Regions from separate parts of the Megamonas funiformis genome, predicted to be linked through region 1. Evidence: riboswitches for the same ligand, from Rfam matches in the RefSeq annotation. Region 1 holds a riboswitch; each other region holds the start of a gene.
What was found. A riboswitch is a leader RNA that binds a small molecule or an ion and turns the genes downstream of it on or off. The one in region 1 is predicted to bind cobalamin.
Positions count from the first base shown of each region.

Region 2: it holds a riboswitch for cobalamin, as region 1 does, so the genes downstream of both, cbiD (cobalt-precorrin-5B (C(1))-methyltransferase CbiD) here and GXM21_RS04390 (methylmalonyl-CoA mutase family protein) in region 1, are expected to answer to the same signal.
Region 3: it holds a riboswitch for cobalamin, as region 1 does, so the genes downstream of both, GXM21_RS08375 (TonB-dependent receptor plug domain-containing protein) here and GXM21_RS04390 (methylmalonyl-CoA mutase family protein) in region 1, are expected to answer to the same signal.
Region 4: it holds a riboswitch for cobalamin, as region 1 does, so the genes downstream of both, nikB (nickel ABC transporter permease) here and GXM21_RS04390 (methylmalonyl-CoA mutase family protein) in region 1, are expected to answer to the same signal.

Region 1 is NZ_CP048627.1:897,457-901,260, reverse strand. It holds gene GXM21_RS04390 (methylmalonyl-CoA mutase family protein) at 1-1,934, opposite strand, end outside; cobalamin riboswitch at 2,415-2,588, opposite strand; cobalamin riboswitch at 2,718-2,906, shown strand; gene GXM21_RS04385 (NanQ anomerase/TabA/YiaL family protein) at 3,161-3,613, opposite strand; gene uvrB (excinuclease ABC subunit UvrB) at 3,727-3,804, shown strand, end outside.
Region 2 is NZ_CP048627.1:301,545-305,348, reverse strand. It holds gene cbiE (precorrin-6y C5,15-methyltransferase (decarboxylating) subunit CbiE) at 1-535, opposite strand, end outside; gene cbiD (cobalt-precorrin-5B (C(1))-methyltransferase CbiD) at 520-1,626, opposite strand; cobalamin riboswitch at 1,736-1,910, opposite strand; partial or broken gene GXM21_RS01410 (N-acetyltransferase family protein) at 1,957-2,541, opposite strand; gene GXM21_RS01405 (heavy metal translocating P-type ATPase) at 2,751-3,804, shown strand, end outside.
Region 3 is NZ_CP048627.1:1,647,680-1,651,483, reverse strand. It holds gene GXM21_RS08390 (energy transducer TonB) at 1-196, opposite strand, end outside; gene GXM21_RS08385 (ExbD/TolR family protein) at 196-609, opposite strand; gene GXM21_RS08380 (MotA/TolQ/ExbB proton channel family protein) at 606-1,214, opposite strand; cobalamin riboswitch at 1,336-1,509, opposite strand; cobalamin riboswitch at 1,657-1,828, shown strand; cobalamin riboswitch at 1,876-2,062, shown strand; gene GXM21_RS08375 (TonB-dependent receptor plug domain-containing protein) at 2,222-3,804, shown strand, end outside.
Region 4 is NZ_CP048627.1:1,244,983-1,248,786, reverse strand. It holds gene nikC (nickel transporter permease) at 1-596, opposite strand, end outside; gene nikB (nickel ABC transporter permease) at 593-1,531, opposite strand; cobalamin riboswitch at 1,752-1,936, opposite strand; gene GXM21_RS06310 (NUDIX domain-containing protein) at 2,229-2,774, shown strand; gene GXM21_RS06305 (site-2 protease family protein) at 2,815-3,441, shown strand; gene GXM21_RS06300 (segregation and condensation protein A) at 3,452-3,804, shown strand, end outside.

The DNA of each region.
Region 1 (3,804 bases):
GCTTCTTCTACTGTTGGAAAACCATTATTAGTAAGTACATTAAATGCTGCTACTTGCATAAATGAAGTAACAAAATCTGCACGTGCTTTATGCTGTGGAATAGGTCCCATATTAGCAAGGAAAATATTTACATTTTCCCCTGTTTTTTCTAGATACTTTTCTGTGCGATGACGAAGTTGTTCATATCTTTCAGTCCAGCGATGTGGCAAAATAGCTTCTATAACTTCACCTGTCGCCTCTCCTGTAAGTGCTGTAGATATTTCACCTAAAGTGGCACCCGCTTTAATAGTCTGTTTAACTGTATTTATTAATGAACCATGTTCACTAAAATCACGTTTACCAATTTCCGATAATAATAATTTAACATAATCATTGTCACGTACTTTTACATTAACTTTAATTGCCATTTTTCTATCTGCTATAATTTTATCAAAATTAATTTCTGGTACTTCCAATAATTTTTCAGTCATATTTGGATACATATTATTACCAACAGCACGATCTTTTCTTGTTGCTAAATTTTTAAAACGAGCTTGTAATACTTCATTAATAGCTATCTGCACAGTATTATTTTCTAAAGCTTTTATTAAACCACCATGAGCTTCAATTTCTTGAAATTTTGCCCAAGCCTTTTGAGTAAACTCTTCTGTCAATGGTTCAAGATACCAACTACCACCAGCAGGGTCTATTGGTTGAATAAAATTAAATTCATGTTGCTCCATAATTTGAATATTTCGTGCAATACGACGAGAAAATTCATCACTAGGACGTATACAATGGTCAAATGGTTTTACAAACATACCATCCATACCACCAACAACAGCAGAAAATGATTGTGTAGCTGCACGAAGTAAATTTACATAAGGATCATATACTGTTTGACAAAAAGACGATGTACTTACATATATATTAATTTTTTGAGCTATATCATCTCCACCACAATTTTTAACAATTTGAGCCCAAATCATTTTCACACTGCGTAATTTAGCAATTTCCATAAAAAAATTTGCACCTATACTAAAATGAAAACGTAAATGACGACAAAAAGTATTCACATCAATGCCACGTCGTTCCATAGATTTCATATATGTTACAGCTTCATTCATGGCATATGCTACTTCTTGGATATCATTTGCACCACCATTGTGATAAACATCTGTATTTACTACTACAGTCTTTAATTCTGGTGCAAATTTTTCTGCCCAACAAATACTATGAGCCATTTCATCATAATATTCATCAAGAGGTCGTGTAAGCTTTCCATCTAAAGCTAATTCTCCAATAGGATCTGCTGTAATAGCACCATGAAGTTTTTTTAGTGATAATTTTTTCTGTTCACACACCACTGCAACAGCAGAAAGTAATGCTATATTAGAAGCACCTGCATAAATATCAATTTCAAATTTTTCTAAATCAACATCATCTAATAATTTATTTACATCTGATAAAGTCGATAAAGAAACACCAATATCTGCGATTTCTTCTTTATTAGCTGTATCTACATCATAACCTTTACGTGTTGCTGTATCCAAAACTACACTTGCAGCTGTTGAACCTTTTAATAATTCATATTTTACCATTTCATTGGCTTCACTAGGAGTTTTAGCATCACACTCTTGAGCTATTGTCCATGGTTTATGTATATAACCACTAGCATTAGCTCCACGTAAATTACTTTCCATTCCTGGATAAGTCTTATTATGAGTTAACCCTTCTAAATCTTCCATACGATAAATAGGGTTTAATGTAATACCTTCATAAGTTTTAGTAAACATACTTTTTTCAAAAGGTTTTCCCTTTAATAATGCCACTACAGCTTCTTTCCATTCTTCATATGAAGGAATTTCAAACTCATCAAAAGTAACAGCAGGAATATCTTGTTCTTGTTGTTCTTCTTGTCGAATTTCTTCGCCAAGTGTTTTATCTTGTTCCATATATAATAATTTCCCTTCTCTACTTCTGCATTTTCATTTAAGGGGATAATTTAATACTATTATTGAATAGTTAATAAATACTCTTATATATCTAATAAATGGTTCGAGTTCCTCCTACCTAGATATTAAATATAAAATTTATAAAAAAGCCATCACTAAATTTAGTGATGGCTGGATTGGTAATATATATTCCCCAAATATTATTTACCATTTTTATTAAATTATTCAAGTATTTATGCTAATCATAATAATGATTAAATTTTTCAGTAAATTAAACATAATTTACAACAAATTAATATGATACATCGATGGCACTTGCTTAAGATAATCATGAGCCATCTTCATGGATTATCTCTATAAACAGAAAAACCGCTTTTCATAAACAATATATGAAAAACGGTAGAAAATTATAATTAGAATTTACATGTATAAAAAACATATACATTCTACTACATCTCTCCCCGTCTCTCGCAGGTCAAACGACGATGCTTCTTATAGGCAGTTCTTCTGACTCAGTATCATTGCTCACTTCGCCTTCCCAGTTTCCCAGTGACATTCATGAAGTTTGCTCCTCTTTACAGCGGCGGGACCGTGCCGGATTTTAACCGTCTTCCCTATTAAGCATAAATATGCACCTATAAGGTTTCATTATCAACTTGTCGCCTTTATTATACTTTTTATTTTATATATTTGTCAACGATAAATTAAAATACTTTTAAGATAATTATTTTATATAGAGTATTGACACAAATTCTATATAGTGATATTCTAAAAAAGAACTGAATATAGTTCAATGAATCAGGTGTCCATTTGGACTTAATAGGGAATTCAGTACGTAATTTATTATTAAGCTGAAACGGTCCCGCCACTGTATGAGGGAACTTATCCAAATTTATGTCACTGGGAAACTGGGAAGGCTTGGATATAGTAATGAACTCGAGTCAGGAGAACTGCCTGATTAACAATCACCGTGTGCAATTAATTTATTTTAATTGCCATACCTGCGAGCGATGGGGAGGAGATTAGACAGTAAATTTTAGAATTTACTCAATGTGTCTATTCACCTCTTTTCAAAGCGAAAAGGGGTTTTTTATTTATCGGTTTTACTTTATGTCTTCAGCAAACATAAAGTAATCATTGCTCAAAATTCCAAACTAATCATTATATTGTTGTATTATTATGCTTATAGCATGCTTAAGTATTATCCTAAGCATGCTATTTTTTTCTTATAATTTAATTTTAAAGATAGCTTTTTTTATAGTTTGACTTTGTTGACAGATAATAGCAGTACGATGAGCATCTTCTGGATAACAAATTAGAAAATCACCTTTGTTAATTAAGTTAACATTAGCTTTTTCTTCACCTATTAATTCCACAAAATCGCGATTTTCGTCAAATGATTTTATTTGCATATCATCGCAAAAGCTCACATCAATACTTTCTTTGCCTTCAATAATCATATGCACATCAATATATTTTTTATGTGCTTCCCAAAAGCGCTCTTCACGTTTTACTGTAGCATAGTTTTCGATATTAACAAAAAACTCATCGCCATTTATTTTATAACTACCTTTTTCATATGCAGTTAAATCATGTTCTTTTGCATAAGTAAAACAAGCTTTAATTTTTTCTGTCAAAAAATCATACTTATCTGCGTATTTAAGATTGCCAAAAATCATGTTTATAACCTCTTTTCTTAGTTTATTAAAATAATTATATCATGATATTGAAAAAATATTCTTCTCCATTTATCATTAAAGCTAAATATTAATATTATAAGTGAGATGATTTTATGGTACACATACCAAAATTAAATACATTACAAACTGAAAATAAAATTCCCTTTAAAGTAGAAGCACCTTTTGAACCT
Region 2 (3,804 bases), 600 kb from region 1:
AAAGTCTAGAACAAATATATGCTCTCGCATTTTTATCCCAGCCTCTTGCTATCAAATATGTGGCTATAGCATTAGAATTAAATTTATTATCTGTGAGCATACCGATTATGCGACCTGGATAATATTTTAAGTCTTCATCACTCGGCACACGTCCATGAAAACTAAGTAGACTAGCTTCTTGCCATGGAAGTGCTATCTTAGCAAAAGCTGTTTGCATGGAACTTAGTCCTGGAATTACTTTTATATTTTCTAAAGGAAAATTCTTGCGCAAAGCACTTAACAAAGAATAATATCCCGGATCACCAGATACCATTACTACTACATCATTATCATTTAATTCAACTTTTATAAAATCCATCACAGCACTGATATCTGCTTTTATGGCAAAAGTTTTTTGACCTTGATGAGAAAATTCATTTAATGCTCTTGTTCCTCCAACTAAAACTTTTGCTTCATTTATAGCTTGCATAGCCATAGGAATGACATATTCTTTCGCTCCTGGACCAATTCCAGCCACAATTATTTTATGTTCCAACCTAATCTACCACCTATTTCTCTTGCATTATCGTCCATGCCCAAAATTTCACCTTTCAAAGTAACCATCACAGTTCCTACTTTAAAAGCATTAAATACATGTTGTTCACTGCGAAGACTAGCTCTTTTAGCTAATAAATCATAAAAACCTTTTTCTACCAATCCATATCTTTCAATGATTGGCATAGCTGCTTCTGTTGTCTTCACTTTAAAAATTTCTTCTACGCCTTTTTTGTCCATGCCCAAAAGAGCAGCATAAGAAGCTAATATTTCCAAGCGAGCATCAGCTATTTTACTATGTGTATAGAAAATTCCTCCAGCTACTTTTACTAATTTACCTAAATGACCAAATAAAAGCACTGATTTAATTCCTTCATCAGCAGCAAATTCCAACATATGACCGATAAAATTACTTGTCTGCACCATAGCTTTTGCTGGAAGATTTAATTTACTAGCGATATTTTCACCAATTTTCCCAGGAACAAAAATAATATCATCAAATCCATTTGCTTTAGCTACAGAAATCTGCGGTGTAAGCGAATTTTTAAAGCCTTCTTCAGACATTGGACGCACCACGCCAGTAGTGCCAATTACAGAAATACCGCCTTCTATACCTAATATAGGATTAAGCGTTTTTTTCGCTAGTTCCACTCCTTTAGGAATAGAAATTGTAATATCACAGCCATAACCTTCTGGCAACAATTCACGAACGACTTTCGTCATCATTTTTCTTGGCCCTGGATTTATTGCCGGCTCTCCTGGCGGAATAGATAAACCTGCCTCTGTAACTTTTCCAATACCTAAGCCAGCATAAAAATTGATTTTATCATCATCTTTATTTATTTTTACTTCCGTAAATACAGAAGCTCCATGTGTGATATCTGGGTCATCACCAGCATCTTTTATGACTTCTGCTCTTGCTCCAGTTGATGTAAGCTCTACATTTTTAATGGGAATATGCAATAATTCTCCACTTAGAGCATATAATTCAATCTCTTGAACGACATTTCCCTGTAAAGCAAGTATAGCAGCTTTTGTACCAGCAGCTGCACAAGAACCTGTTGTATAGCCACTTTTCATTTCTTTACGCATAAAAAAATCTCCCTTTGGGCAGGGAGATAGACTTATCCCGTATTTCTACGAAAAATTCTCCACCTGCCCATCTCTCGTGAGTCTGAAAAATATATCATCTATAAATTTCACGGTGTTTTTCCAATAGGCAAGTCTCCTGACTTAGGTTCCTCGCTGATTTTCGCCTTCCCAAAATAAATTATTTCAGTGACATAATTAAAAATAGCTCCCCTTACAGTGGCGGGACCGTACTGGCTCTTCCAGTTTCCTTATTAAGCTTACGCACCTATCTCTATTTAATTTAATATATTATATTATAGGCATTATCCATTAATACTGCAAATCAAATTATTATTTCTGCAATATCTTTTCCACTAAATTTTTATCTAAATCAGGCAAATAAATAATTTCTTTTGCCAATGTTTCATGTTTATTTATCATTTTTTCCATGAAAACCATATCATACCAACAATTTTGCTTATAACCACATTTTGTAAAATGAGCTATTTTCTTATAATTAAATTTTTCATGGAAAGCTATACTTTGCGGATTGGGATATGTTATGCTTGCTACTAAATTAGTTATATTTTGCAATTTTAAAATCGCTTCTAATTTCGTATATAAAATTTCTCCTATTTTTCTACCTTGATATTTTTCATTAATATAAATAGAAGTTTCTACACATCAATTATAAGCTTGTCGTTCCCTAAAAGTAGAAGCATATGTATAACCTACTATTTCATCACCAATACAAGCTAAAATATAAGGAAATTTCGACATTATTTTTGTTATACGCTGTTTAAATTCGTCAATTATTGGCACTTCATATTCAAAAGTGATATTTGTATTTTTTACATAGGGAGCATAAATTTCTACTAATTTTTCTGCATCATCTATTTTGGCTAAACGAAAAATTATTTTTTCATCATTCTTCATTAAAATCTCTCCTCAATGACTAAATTTTTACTTAAAATCTATACAAATATTTATACTAAATAATTCTAGTCAAAATTTATACTGAGTCAAATAAAAATTTAATCATTATTGATATTCATTCTTGACACCATATACCCCATAGGGTATACTAAAGACATAAAGATAATACCCCTAGAGGTATATAATTATTTTAGAAAAGAGGCGTACATATGGCTACTACTTCTAATTTATCTATTGATAATAATAATCACAAACAAAAAGCATATTCAATCAATATCCATTGTGCTAATTGTGCTGCCAAAATCGAACGAAAAATCAACGAATTATCTGATATAGATAACGCTACTATTTCTATTTTGACTAAACAATTAACTTTGACAGCTAAAAATCCTGATGAATTATTACCTACTATTCAAAAAATAGCAGACAAAATTGAACCTGGCACTATAATCTCTCAACTTGAAGAAAATGCTTCTAATTATAAAGAAAAAATCTATCTAATCGAAAATCTAGATTGTGCTAACTGTGGTGCTAAAATCGAAAAAAAATTAAACGAATTACCTGAAATTAAATCTGCTCAATTGACATTTGCTACTAAAAAATTAAAAATAGTAGCTCAAAATCCTGATGCACTTCTACCTCAAATAAATAAAATAGCTAATTCCATTGAAAATGGGGTAAAAATCATAAAAGCTGACGAAGCTTCTTCAAAATCTCATCAAAATACAAAAAAATTTTTTGATGAAAAAACCATTGATATTATTGAAATTGTATTTGGTGCCATTTTATTTATCATTGGCGAATTTACCTCTCTTGTACCTGACCAATACACACTTTATCTTTATATCGTAGCTTATTTAATTTTAGGTTTCCATGTACTAAAAACTGCCATCACCAATTTATTTCATGGCAATGTCTTCGATGAAAACTTCCTCATGAGTATCGCAACTTTGGGAGCATTTGCTATCAAAGAATATCCTGAAGCTGTCGGTGTTATGCTCTTTTATCGCATTGGCGAATATTTTGAAGAACGTGCTACAGAAAAAAGTCGCAGTCAAATCATGGACGCTGTTGATTTACGACCTGAAACAGTAAATCTTCTCCATGGTGATAAAATTTCTGTTATTTCTGCTCATGAAGCTAAGGTTGGCGATATTTTATTAGTTCGTGCTGGCGATAGAATTCCTGTTGATGGCATTGTCATTGAAGGAGAAAGCCGTTTGGATACATCACCTGTTACTGGCGAACCTGTTCCAATAAAAA
Region 3 (3,804 bases), 750 kb from region 1:
TATAAGTAGAGTCTGTGATATTCGCTGATGCACTGCCTCCACCACTTCCGCTTACAGAAGTTATTTCCACAATTTCATCATATTGTGGTAGAGTAGTGAATTTTAATAATCCAGTGATAGAAATAAAAAGAAATATAAATATGTGAAATAAAAATGAACCAATTATACTGATTTTCTTTCGTTTTTGTTCATCCATTAATTACCACCCGCTCCATTTGTTGCTAAACCAAAACGAGTGATACCAGCTTTTTTTAATGTATCAATAAAAGAAACTACTTTGTCATAATTAATATCTTTATCTGCTCGAATAATAATAGCAAATGATGGATTATTTTTTTGCTCTTTAGTTGCTTGCATTAATAATGTTTGAATATCTGTTTGTTGGTCTTCTAGATAAATACTACCATCATCCTTTAGGGTTACCGTAAAATTAGTTTTGTTATCAATAGCAGCAGAAGTAGCTTGTGGTAAATTTACAGGAATAGTTTTTTGTTCTACCATGTACATCGTACTAAGCATAAAAAATACCAATAAAAAAAACATAATATCAATCATTGGAATGATATTTAAATCAGGTTGTTTAGTCTCACGATAATTTCTTAATTTCATTTATTAGCACCTCTGACTTTAGCCTCAGATAAAGCAGAAAAACATTGTTCCATATTAGTGATAATATTGTTCATTTTATGTGAGAGATAAGAATGAACACATAAAGATAAAATTGCCACACAAAGACCAGAAGCTGTGGCAATTAGAGCTTCACCGATACCACCTGTAATGGCCATTGGTTGACCAGCTTGAATATTAAAAATACTAAATGTGGTAATCATACCAACAATAGTTCCTAAAAGTCCTAAAAGTGGAGCTAATGTGGTAATTACACTTAAATAACTTAATTTTTCACGTAAACGAGACATTACAATATTACCCTTCATTTCCATAAAAGCCTCAGTACGTTCTACTGTAGGCAAAGGACTTGCTTGAGTTAGAATATTAGCACAAGCTCCTTTATGTGTTTTAGCAAATTCAAAAGCTTTTTCTAGCGTTTCTCCAGATAGAATATCGCAATATTGTTTAGTAAATAAATGACCAGAATCAATAGATTTATAAAACAGATATCGTTCAATAGCAATAAAAATAATAACTAGTGAACAAATAAGTAGTGGATACATTACTAATCCACCTTTTTCAAAATACATTAATACATCAGACAAAATATTACCTCCTAAAAATAAAAATACCTTCCTAACCTGAAAAGAAAGGAAGGCATAAATATATAAAATAAATTTAAATTCAGCAATATTATATATTTTCCTATCCATGTCACTCGCAGGAATCGGAAAGATAATATAGGCAGTTCTTCTGGCTTGGAGTCATTGCATAATTTCGCCTTCCCAGTTTCCCAGTGACATAAATGAAATATAGCTCGTCCTTACAGCGGCGGGACCGCATCGGCTTATACCGATTTCTCTATTAAGTACAAAGTACACCTAAATTATGAATTATTCATTTGTTGCATAGAAGTATAGCATTTTTTATAAAAAAAAACAATAGTATTTGATAAAAGATTAAAATTAGATTAAATTTTTATTGACATTAACTATATTATCATTTATAATGCAAAATTGTAATAGATAAATACAATCTATGAAAAGATAAATATAGATAAAGTTAGGTGTAGCAATACTTAATAGAGAAACAGGTGTGAAACCTGTGCTATCCCGTAGCTGTAATGTGGAGCGAGTCTTAAATATGTCACTGGGAAACTGGGAAGGCAAGATGAGCGGTGAAGCAGAGCCAGAAGAACTGCCTAATTTTAGTAGCCAATAAAAGTTACTGCGAGAGACGGTATGGTGAAGTTTTTACATAATTACGCCTTTTGTTGATAACAAAAGGCTTTTTTGTATTTAATTTAAATAAATAGAGAAATTATATGGGGAATCTAGTGAGAATCTAGAGCTGTACCGCAACTGTGTTGGGAGCAGTATTATCAGTATCCTCTCGCAAAGGGATAATATTGCATAGATCTTAGTCAGGGCGCCATTTTTATGTTCATAATTTGCGATGTACAAATTTGAATAGTGCAAATAAACGTAGATATTATTTATATGTTTATAATTAGCACTGTTTTGTCATGCAGTTATGAAAAAAACGACTGCATATATTGTAGTCGTTTTTTTTTATAAAAACTTATATGAATTATAGATATGGAGAGTGTGAAATGAATTTATCAAAGAAAAAATTAGCTATGTGTATATGTTTAGCAACTTTAAATTTAGGCAATAATTATGTAGGAGCAACTGAAGCAACAGAAACAGTTGAACAGTTAAAATCTTATAATTTAGATGAAGTAGTTATAACAGCTACAAAAAGAGAAGAAAATTTAACGGATGCTAATGCTAACATTAGTGTAATAACAAAAGAAGATATAGAACGTATGCATTATAATACTATAGAAGAGGCTCTGCGTACTGTGACAGGTATACAATTTTTAGATTATAATTTACCTGGGTATAGTATGTCAAAAGTTAGAATAAATGGTTCTGATCAAGTTGTAGTATTGATTGATGGTGTTCGTGTATCAATGACAGGTACAGGACAAACATATCCATTTCATTTAGTTAGTGATATGGAAAATATTGAGCGTATAGAAGTTTTAAAAGGCTCAGCGTCTGTATTATATGGTAGCGATGCTAAAGGGGGAGTAATAAATATTATTACCAAGAAAGATACTGAGCCTAAAACCAAAATAACTACTAGTACAGGACGTTTTGGTAAAGAAGAATATAAAATAAGTACTGAAGGTTCATTAGGAGATACAAGTTATAGAATTTATGGACAAAAAGCTATTTCAGGAAAATTCAAAGATGGTAATGATATAGAATGGAAAGCGCATGATAATTCTGAAAATATAGGAGTGATGTTAAAGCAAGATCTTTCAGATAATGCTAATATTATACTAAATTATACAAATGGTGATGATGATTTTTCTTTTTTAGATCATTTATATAATCAAGATATTAAAGGTGAAGCTAAGTCAAGAAATTTGCAAATAATATATAATCAAAAAATAGATGATAGTTTGAGCAATGTATTAAGTTATAATAATGCCAAATTTGAACATGTTGGATTATTACATAATTCAAGAGATGATAGTTGGGGTAATTTCTGGAATAATAGATATAAAAGTACAGTGATAAATGATACTTTAACAAAAATTTTTGGTGATACTCATGTGGTTACTGTAGGTCTTGAGCATATAAAATCCGAAAATTTAAATCCATCAACAGTATGGACACCAGATTATCGTTCCTATGAAACATATCAATCGTTAAAAAATACATCATATTTTTTACAAGATGAATGGATGTTTGATGATAAATGGAAATTAACAAGTGGTATACGCTATGATGATCCATCTGGTGGTCTAGTAGAATTAGAATCAAATACAGCTAAAAGTTTTAATTTAGGATATAATTTTACAGATGATACTAATATATATATAGCATATAATGATTATTTTGTATTGCCATCAATGTATCAACTTTATGATACTAACTATGGTAATGCTAAATTGTTACCAGAAGAAGGCAAAAATTATGAAGTGGGCATTAATCATAAAATTGATGATAGTTCAATGATTAATGCACATTATTTTAAACGTGATTCTGACAGGAATATAGGTTTTGATGTGAAAGAAGATACTTATGTTAATGACAGTGAAAAAGCTCATGGTTTTGATATTCAATATGAAAAATATTTTGATGACTCTTGGCATGGATTATTGAGTTGGTCGAGGTTATC
Region 4 (3,804 bases), 350 kb from region 1:
TCCATTGCACCTGTTATTACAATCATTGGCAATATATTTGGTAATATGTGGCGCCATAAAATATTAATAGTTGTTGTACCATTTACTTTAGCAGCTATGATAAAATCATTATTACGTAATCTTATGACTAAACTACGAACTAGACGAGCATATTTTGCCCAACTTACTATTACTAAAGCAAAAATTGTATTTATAATACTTCCACCTAAAATACCAGCAATAGCAATTGCTAAAATTACACCTGGGAAAGACAACATAATATCAGCTAAACGCATCAATACAATTTCTACTTTACCACCAAAATAACCTGATAAAATACCAACTAAAGAACCAATAGTAGCCGTTAATATAACTAAACAAATAGTCATAAATAATGAAGTTTGTGTACCATAAATTATTCTGGAAAAGGTATCTCTACCTAATTTATCAGTACCTAAAATATGTTCACCGCTTGGCATCTGCAATACATTGGTCATATTCGATTCATAAGGGTCATGCGTAGCAATAATAGGTGCTAATATAGCAATTAGAATTACTAAAAAAACCAAAAATGTATATACAGAAAATAATTTATTATTCTTTATAAATTTAATCATCTTGAATCTCCTTTTTTCAGCCTAGGATCAAGATATGTATACGATAAATCTACTAAAAAATTAATTACTGTATACACAATAGAAATCCATAAAACAAATCCTTCGATTAATGGATAATCACGCATAGTAATAGCATACACTGCCATTCTCCCCATACCTGGCCAAGCAAAAACTGTTTCAATAACAGCAACACCACCTAATAACCAACCAATGGACATACCTAACAAAGTTATTAAAGGTAAAATTGCATTAGGCAAAATATGTTTCCATAAAATAGCTTTTTCAGACAATCCTCTAGCTCTAGCACCTATTACATAATCTTGATGTAATTCATCTAAAATAACAGTACGCACTTGCCTAGTATATTTTGCCGATTGATAGATAGCTAAAGTAAGTGCTGGTAACACTAATCCACTTGGTGTTACACTAGCAGTAGCTATAGGAAATAATCCCAATTTTAAGCCAAAAATATATAATAAAATCAATCCTACCCAAAAACTTGGCATAGATACACCAATAAAAGAAAAGATTCTCACTAAAAAGTCAGGAATTCTATTGCGATGTGTAGCGGAAAAAATTCCCAAAGGAATGGAAATAATTATAATTAAAATAATTGTAGTCAAAGCTAATAAAACAGTCCCTGCAAAACCTTCCATTAACTTATCTATTACAGGTTTTTTTCCTGAATAAGAAATTCCCATATCGCCTTGTGCTACACCTAAAAGCCAATTGCCATATTGTACAAGAAATGGATCATTAAGTCCCATTTCTTCACGAGTTTGCTCTATTATTTCTTGAGAAACAATAGTATCTGAAGCCTCTAAAACCATGGCTGCTGGATCACCAGGTGATAAATAAGTTAAACAAAATGTTAAAAAACTAACACCAATTAATGTAATTACTAATTGAATTAAACGATTTATTAATCGTTTCAAATTAAAACAACCTCCTTATTTTTTTCATTATTATAGATTAAAAAGCTCCTCTCCTTTCTTCCGTTAAGGCAAACAAAAAAAGTCTGCCTTTGCTAGCAGACTTTTAAGAGAAACATACAATTATAAATATAAGAAAAAAAGCCTAATTCTTATAGAATTAGGCAGTATTATACAATATTTATATCTGTATAAATCGCCTTCCCATCGCTCGCAGGTAATAACAGTGATTATTAAATAGGCAGTTCTCCTGGCTTAGAGTCATAGCTATTCACGCCTTCCCAAGAAAATGATTTATTCTCAGTGACATAATTGTGAAATCGCTCGTCTTTACAGTGGCGGGACCGCTCCGGCTTATACCGAATTCCCTATTAAGTCTGTATAGACACCTATTCTATCTATATTTTATTACTTATGTTTTATGTTATCATTAGTGTTAATCTTTGTCAATTATCTTATAATAAATTTCATTAATTTTATTATTACTAAAAACTTTATATAAGATATATAGTTTTTGTAAAGCTGTTAACTTATTGGCGGATTGATAAAAAAATTTAAAAATTATAGCCACAAAAAATCTATTTAAAATAGACTTTTGTATATTATTTTTCTCATAGCTTATTGTTTTTATAGATGATATAATTATGAATATAAAATTTATAATTGTTATCAATATTATAATATAAAGAGAGGGATTTTCATGTATGAAGATTTAATTGAAGAAAAAGTTTCTTCCGAAGATATTTTTGATGGGGTATTACTTCATGTAAAGCGTGATTATGTAAAATTACCAAATGGTAATAAAGCTGTTCGTGAATGGATAAAACATCAAGGTGCTTCTGCTGTTATTCCTGTATTGCCAAATGGTAATATTATTTTAGTGCGTCAATATCGTTATCCTATCGGCAAAGTAACTTTAGAAATTCCTGCTGGCAAATTAGATAGTGTAGATGAAGACCCATTAATTTGTGCTAAACGTGAATTATCTGAAGAAACAGGTTATACTGCTAATAAATACACACAAATTCATAAATTAGCTACTACTGTTGGTTTTTCTAATGAATGGATTTATATTTATTTAGCACAAGATTTAGTAAAAGGTAAACAACATACTGATGATGATGAATTTATAAATCTAGTAGAAATGCCACTAAGCGAAGCTGTCGATTTAGTTAATAAAGGTGAAATTTTTGATGCTAAATCTGTTGTTGCTATTTTAATGGCAGAAAAATTGTGCAAACAATAATCTATTTATATTTGTTATTTAAAAATTTAGGAGGTATTTAATGTTTGGTTTTGGTCCAGATATGATTTATGCAATCCCAGGTTTATTGATTGCATTGACTGTTCATGAATATGCTCATGCTAAGGTTGCTGATAATTTAGGAGATTTCACTCCTCGTATGAATGGCAGATTAACTTTAAATCCTGTAGCTCATATTGACCCTATTGGATTGATTATGTTATTTTTTGCTCAAATAGGTTGGGCAAAGCCTGTACCAATTAATTTAAATAATTTTGATGATTGGCGTAAAGGTGAAATGCAAGTTTCCTTAGCAGGTCCATTAGCTAATTTAATCACAGCTTTTGTAGCTTCAATATTTTTTGCTCTTTGTTTTAAATATAGTTTTGCTCCTCATTGGCTTGTTATGGTATTACAATTAATTATTATTTATAATGTAAATTTCGCTATTTTTAATTTAGTACCTATTCCACCACTTGATGGTTCTAAAATCTTATCTTCTCTATTACCAGGTAGATTAGCTTATAAATATCAATCATCTGTAATTAATCGTTATAGCTTTTTTATTCTAATCGCTCTTGTTTTTACTGGAATATTGGGTTTTATTATTCACCCTATCAGTAACTTTATTATAAGCATTTTAAATCTTATTATCTCTATTATTATTTAATGAGTTTTTTATGCAACAAGAACAATATAAGGTACATTTAGAATCCTTTGAAGGGCCATTAGATTTATTATTGCATTTAATTGAAAAAAATCGTATTGATATTTATGATATTCCTATTGCTCTATTGACGGAACAATATATGGATTATCTTGCTAAATTTAAAAAGTTTAATATTGAAGTAGCTAGTGAGTTTTTAGTCATGGCAGCTACATTATTACAAATCAAATCCAAAATTTTATTACCTGATACCAAGGTAGAAGAAATAAATGAAGATGATACTGATGAAGTTGACCCACGAAAAGAATTAGTCGAACGATTATTAGAATATCGTCGTTATAAAGAAGTCAGCAGTATTTTAGGTAA